2 regions of the Variovorax sp. P1_G12 genome follow, and region 1 is predicted to be linked to the other one. Evidence: predicted binding sites of a transcription regulator. Region 1 holds the regulator's gene; the other holds the start of a gene.
What was found. Region 1 encodes FNR, which switches genes on or off when oxygen is low (the NO sensors DNR and NnrR bind a similar motif). Its sites were predicted from a motif close to TTGATNNNNATCAA; they were not measured.
Positions count from the first base shown of each region.

Region 2: the regulator FNR is predicted to act here: its motif matches at 1,456-1,469, upstream of AC1D2O_RS00540 (PHA/PHB synthase family protein).

Region 1 is NZ_JBFUBW010000015.1:124,131-127,534, forward strand. It holds gene ccoG (cytochrome c oxidase accessory protein CcoG) at 1-908, shown strand, start outside; gene AC1D2O_RS18810 (FixH family protein) at 926-1,201, shown strand; gene AC1D2O_RS18815 (hypothetical protein) at 1,206-1,451, shown strand; gene fnr (fumarate/nitrate reduction transcriptional regulator Fnr) at 1,432-2,148, opposite strand; gene hemN (oxygen-independent coproporphyrinogen III oxidase) at 2,273-3,404, shown strand, end outside.
Region 2 is NZ_JBFUBW010000001.1:106,626-110,029, reverse strand. It holds gene AC1D2O_RS00540 (PHA/PHB synthase family protein) at 1-1,373, opposite strand, end outside; gene AC1D2O_RS00535 (hypothetical protein) at 1,765-1,899, opposite strand; gene AC1D2O_RS00530 (YgaP family membrane protein) at 1,896-2,111, opposite strand; gene AC1D2O_RS00525 (bifunctional acetate--CoA ligase family protein/GNAT family N-acetyltransferase) at 2,182-3,404, opposite strand, start outside.

The DNA of each region.
Region 1 (3,404 bases):
TTACCTTCGTCGGCTACTTCACGCCGATCCGCGAGCTGGGGATGTCGTTCCTGCACACGACGATGGGTTCCTGGGAAATCTTCTGGGTGCTGTTCTACGGCTTCGCGACCTACGGCAACGCCGGCTTCATGCGCGAGCAGGTGTGCAAGTACATGTGCCCCTATGCGCGCTTCCAGAGCGCGATGTTCGATCGCGACACGCTGATCGTGAGCTATGACGCCGCGCGCGGCGAGCCTCGCGGCGTGCCGGCGAAAGGGCGCGCATCGACCGCGGCGCCGCTGGGCCACTGCATCGACTGCCATCTGTGCGTGCAGGTCTGTCCGACCGGCATCGACATCCGCGAAGGCCTCCAGTACGAGTGCATCGGTTGCGGCCTCTGCGTGGATGCCTGCAACATCGTGATGGACAAGATGGACACGCCGCGCGGCCTGATCCGCTACGCCACGCAGAACGGCATGGCTGGCCGCTGGACGCCGCGGCAGGTGCTGCGGCGCGTGCTGCGGCCGCGGGTGCTGATCTACACCGGGGTGCTGGCGGCGCTGTGCATCGGCCTGCTCGCCAGCCTGGTGACGCGCACGCCGCTGAAGGTCGACGTGGTGCGCGACCGCGCGTCGCTGGCCCGCATCGTCGAAGGCGGCCAGCTCGAGAACGTCTACCGCCTGCAGATCATGAATGCCACCGAACAGGTGCAGCGCTACCGGATCGCCGCGGGCGGCCTCGAGGGGCTGAAGGTGTCCTCGGAGCCCGTGGTCGAGGTCGCGCCGGCGGAGTCGCGCTGGGTCGCGGTCCGGTTGCAGCTACCCTATGGGGCGGCAGCGGCGGGTTCGCACAAGGTGCATTTCGACGTCCGCGCCGAAAGCGGCAACGCCAGTGTCTCGGAGCCCGCGGTGTTCCTGGTACCGCGCTGATCAACCCAAGGACCAAGATGACGCACGACAACGACGCGATGAAACCCTGCCCTCCGTGGTACCGCTTCCCCCTGGTGTGGATGGTGATCGGCGGGCCGGGCGTGGTGGTGGTCGCGAGCTTCTTCACCCTGTGGCTGGCGATCTCCACGCCCGACCCGGTGGTGGACCAGGACTACTACCGCAAGGGCGTGGAGATCAACCGCACCCTGGCCGACAAGAAGCTGATGCCGGCCGTGGCCGGGCGCAACCACGCGGCGACACCGGGCAGCGCCGTGCCGCTGCCGAAGGAGTGAGTGCATGCAGACGCGCCGCTGGATGTGGATTCTCTGGCCGGCCTTCCTCCTGGCCTGCGCGCTCGAGGTGCTGGTGTTCGCCCTGGTCGACCCGGGCGACCTGAACTGGCGCGGCGAGGCGCTCGGTGCTTCGCGCCAGGCCGTCTACACGGTCGGTTTTTTCGTCTTCTGGCTGCTGGCCATGGGGGCGGGCGCACTGACCCTGCTGCTGACCCTGCCGGCGCGCGAGATCAACAGCCCGGCGGATTGACGATGCGGCGCAGCGCCTCGGGATCGACGATGCGCACGTTGCGTTGCTCGACCTCGACCATGCCGTCGGCCGCGAACTTCGACAGGGTCCGGCTCACGGTCTCGAGCTTGAGCCCGAGGTAGCTGCCGATTTCCTCGCGGGTCATGCGAAGCACCAGCTCGGAACGCGAGAAGCCGCGCGCGTGCAGGCGCTGGACCAGGTTCAGCAGGAAGGCGGCGAGCCGCTCTTCGGCCCGCATGCTGCCCAGCAGCAGCATCACGCCGTGTTCGCGCACGATCTCGCGGCTCATGATCTGGTGCACGTGGCGCTGCAGCGCGGTGATCTCGCGCGACAGCTCCTCGATGCGTTCGAAAGGCATCACGCAGACCTCGGAGTCCTCCAGCGCCACGGCGTCGCAGGTGTGCTGGTCGTTGACGATGCCGTCGAGCCCGATGATCTCTCCCGCCATCTGGAAGCCCGTGACCTGGTCGCGGCCGTCCTCGCTGGTGACGCGGGTCTTGAACACCCCGGTGCGGATCGCATAGAGCGAGGTGAAGGCCTCGCCGTTGCGAAACAGCGTCTCGCGCCGCTTGATCTTGCGCCGCGTCGCGACGATGTCGTCGATGCGCTGCAGCTCGCCCGGATTCAGGCCCACCGGCATGCAGAGCTCGCGCAGATTGCAGTTGGAACAGGCGACCTTGATATTTTCGGGTTTCATTGATGCAGTCGAGGTCATGGAGGGATTGTCCGACGGGGAGTGGGGTGGATGCTTGATGCAGGTCAATGATTGCAGATCGTGACGGCGGCATAGTGACACACCACAGCCCTTGCCGCCGCCCGCGATGCACCCCCCCTCCGCTCCCGTCCTCACGCCGGCCCTGGCGCCGCCGTCCACCGTACTGCGCCGTTTCGACTGCGCCGGCCCGCGCTACACGTCCTATCCCACGGCCGATCGCTTCGTCGACGCCTTCACGGCGGACGACTACGCGCAGGCCCTCGAGCAGCGCGGCGGGGCCGGCGCGAGCGCGCGGGCGCTGTCGCTGTACGTGCACATCCCGTTCTGCGAATCGCTCTGCTACTACTGCGCCTGCAACAAGATCGTGACCCGGCACAAGAGCAAGGGGCGCGAGTACCTGGACTACCTGTCCCGCGAGATTTCGCTGCAGGTGGAGAAGCTCGGCCGCGGCGCGGTCGTCCGCCAGCTGCACCTGGGCGGCGGCACGCCGACCTTCCTCGACGATGCCGGCCTGCGGGAACTCATGGCCATGCTTCGCGGCGCCTTCACGCTGTCGCCGGACGGGGAGCATTCGATCGAGATCGACCCGCGCACCGTCGACCGCGAGCGCCTCGTGACGCTGGCCGAACTGGGCTTCAACCGGCTGAGCTTCGGCGTCCAGGACTTCGACCCGGAAGTGCAGAAGGCGGTGCACCGGATCCAGCCCGCCCGGCAGGTGTTCGACCTGATGGCGGTGGCCCGCGGGCTGGGCTTCGATTCGGTCAACGTCGACCTGATCTACGGACTGCCGCGCCAGAGCCCCGCGTCCTTCGACCGCACGCTGGAGCAGGTCTGCGCGCTCCGGCCGGACCGGATCGCGCTCTATGCCTACGCCCACCTGCCCGAGCGCTTCAAGGCCCAGCGCCGCATCGCGACCGAAGCCCTGCCCGATGCCGGCGCCAAGGTCGAGATGCTGTCGCGCTCGATCGCCGCGCTCACCGCCGCGGGCTATGTCTACATCGGGATGGACCATTTCGCGCTGCCTGGCGATGCGCTGGCGGTCGCCCGGCGGCAGGGCCGGCTGCATCGCAACTTCCAGGGCTACAGCACGCAGCCGGACTGCGACCTGGTGGCCCTGGGCGTGTCGGCGATCGGCCGCATCGGCGCCACCTACAGCCAGAACGCGAAGACGCTCGAGGAATACTACGACCTCCTCGACCAGGGCCGCCTGCCGGTGGTGCGCGGCCTGGCGCTGACGC
Region 2 (3,404 bases), on a different contig from region 1:
CGCGTACCGACGGCGAAGATGGGCACCTTGATGTCGCCCAGCGACAAGGGCTTGCCTTTCACCTCGAAGCGCCCCTGCGCCAAGGCGTTTTCGAGGAACAGGCTGCGCAGGTAATCCGCATGCATCCGGTACGGCATGCGTGTCGCATCGGCGTTCCAGGCAAGCAAGTCGGTCATCGGTGCGCGCTTGCCGAGGAGGTAGGTCTGCACCATCGGCGACCAGATGAGGTCGATCGAACGCAGCAGCGCAAAGGCACCGGCCATCTGCTTGCCGTCGAGGTAGCCCTGGCGCGCCATGAGGTCCTCCAGGAAGGTGAGCTGGCTCTCGTCAATGAAGAGGCTGAGCTCTCCGGGCTCGGTGAAGTCGGTCTGCGCGGCCAGCAAGGTCATCGTGGCCAGCCGGTCGTCGCCGTCGCGCGCCATGGCGGCCGCCCCGATCGCGAGCAGCGTGCCGCCGAGGCAGTAGCCCAGGGCGTGGATGCGCGTATCGGGCACGATCGCCCGGATGGCGTCGACGCTCGCCATCAGGCCCTGCGACAGGTAGTCTTCGATTCCGAGGTCGCGATCGTCGGCGTCCGGATTCCGCCACGAGATCGCGAACACCGTGTGGCCCTTGCCGACCAGATAGCGGATCAGGGAGTTGTGCGGGGACAGGTCCAGGATGTAGTACTTCATGATCCAGGCGCTCATGATCAGCACCGGCTCGGGATGGACCGTGGGTGTGCTGGGCGCGTACTGGATGAGTTCCATCAGGTGGTTGCGCAGGACGACCTTGCCCGGTGTCACCGCCACGTGGCGCCCCGGCTCGAAAACCTCGGCGTCTTTTGGCGGCAGGTGCCGGAGGGTGCGCTGAAAGTCCTCCGCCCAGTGCTGGGCACCATGGAGCAGGTTCATGCCGCCCGTCGCCGCGGTCTGCCGCAGGGCCTCTGGATTGCTCGTGAGGCAGTTCGCCGGCGAGAACATGGCGTGCAGTTGCCGCGCTGCGAAGGCGACGATCTGTTCGTGATGGTGGTCGACGCCGGGCACACCTTCGGTCAACTCATGAAGCCATTTTTCTTGCGCGCCATAGGCCTGCCTCAGCAGATTGAACGGCCAAGCGCCCCACGACGGATCCGCGAGACGGCGATCGCTTTTGCTGGCGGAGGGTGTCGGCGTTCCGACGTCCGGCAAGGACCGGGAGTCTGCAATGGCCGTCTCCATCGCCTGCATCCACGGACGGACCAGCAGCACCTGCGAGCTGCGCGCTGGCTGCGCCGCAAAGTGAATCGCCCAGTCCGACCACGCCAACATCAGGGAGGCGGGCGACAAGCCCCGGGTCAGCTGGGCCATGCCCGCATGCAGGGTGCGGTCCAGCGAATCCTTCGGGTCGTCCATATTGTTGTCCTTGATCGGGCCATGCCGGCAACCATGCGATGCCGACGCGCACTGGAGTCTGGCGACGTCACAGCGTCCGGCCTTGATCCAAATCAATTCGGATGGACATCTGCTTGCAACGCTGGCGTATCCGGATGATGCACACAACGCCACAAGGTTCTACGCCAGGGCGCGGCATCGAGCCATCAGGGTGCGGGAGGCGAGGCGATCATGGTGCGCCAGACGAGGCACGATCGTCGCAACGCGGTTTGACGCCACGCAAGGGCGAACCGTGACGCGGGCGCTACGAGCCGCACTCGACCGGCGCTGGACACATTGAGGCGTAAACCGCGCGTGCAGCCACTGGGCGCTTGAATCGCTTGCGACAGCGGACGTTGAACCAGGGCGGTGATCAGTCCTGCGTCACCCAGGCCACCACCAGGGCCGAGGCAAGCCAGAGCACGCCTGCCCCCAGAAGTGCCAAGGCAACGACCGTCTTCCACGCGATGCCTGCGGCCCGGCCTTGGCGCGGGATGATGACTTTCATGGCGAACCCTTCGGGGCCGGCGAATCGGTGTTTGCGCAGGTTCTGAGACCGAACAATGCATAGGCAGGACAATTGCCCACCAGGCCCGTGACCAAGGGAACGACGCCGACAAACCCCCATGGCCCGATCATTCCCACGATCGACAGTGCGAGCAGCACCACACCCGCGCCAACGCGCAGCAGGCGATCGAGGGTTCCAACGTTGCGAATCATGGCGCCGACTCCTTGGCTGTGCGAATGCCGTCATCGTGCGCCGACCTCGCATCGTGAATGTTGCGGTGGATCAAGGTCCGTTGCCGTCGTTCAGCACCTTGACCATCCGCCGCAGGCCGGAGGAGTCCGCATCGATCGGATCCGCCTTGAAGCCCATCGTTCGGGACAGGTTCAGCATGCGCGTGTTCTCGCGCAGCACGAGGCCGACGAGGCGGCCGATGCCTTGGCTCCTGGCATGGTCGATCAGTTGTTCGAACATCAGCTTTCCCAACCCGCCTCCTTTGAGGTCGGAGCGCACGATGATGGCGAACTCGGCCTCCACGCGGTCAGGATCGCTGACCGTGCGCGCCACGCCCAGCGTCTCGGGCACGCCCTGCGCATCGGCGGCCTCGGCGATGAAAGCCATTTCCCGGTCATAGTCGATCTGGGTCAGCCGCGCCAGTTCGCTGCGCGGAAGCTCGCGTCGCATCTGGAAAATACGCAGGCGGACATCCTCCGGGTCGAGTTTTTCCAGGAAGCGCCGGTGCTGGGCCTCGTCTTCCGGACGGATGGGGCGCACGGTGATCGAGCGATCGTTCCAGGCGCAGGTGCGAATCCACTGCGTGGGGTAGGGAAGGATCGCGAAGCGGTCCGCGCCGGCGCCAGGCGCCGCCGCGATCCGTATGCGGGCGTCGAGCGCCAGCGCACCGTTTTCGTCGACCCACAGCGGATTGATGTCGAGTTCAGCCAGTTGCGGCAAGTCAGCGAGCATCTGGGACACCGCGATCAGCACGTCGTACAGCGCATCCATCTGCGCGGGCGGGTGGTCGCGATAGCCGGCCAGCAGTCGCGACACGCGTGTGCGCGATACGAGTTCGCGCGCCAGGCTCCGGTTGAGCGGAGGCAGGCCAATGGCGCTGTCGGCCGTGACTTCCACCGCAGTCCCGCCCTGGCCGCACAGGATGACGGGACCGAAAACACTGTCGATGCGGGCGCCGACGATCACCTCCTGCGCGTGCTGGCGGTGCACCATGGGCTGCAGCGTGAAGCCATCGATGCGCGCCTCGGGCCGGGCGGCATGCACAGTCCGCAGCATGTCGCTGACCGCGCGGTCCAGCGATGCCTGATCGCGAATGCCGAGCATGACGCCGCCGACATCGGACTTGTGCGTGATGTCCCGCGAGTCGATCTTGATCACCAATGGATAGCCCAACTCGCGCGCTCCGGAAAAAATGGCCTCGGCCGAGGCTGCGACTTTCAGCGTCGGAACGACAGGGATGCCGTAGGCCTTGAGCACGGTCTTGGCTTCCTGCT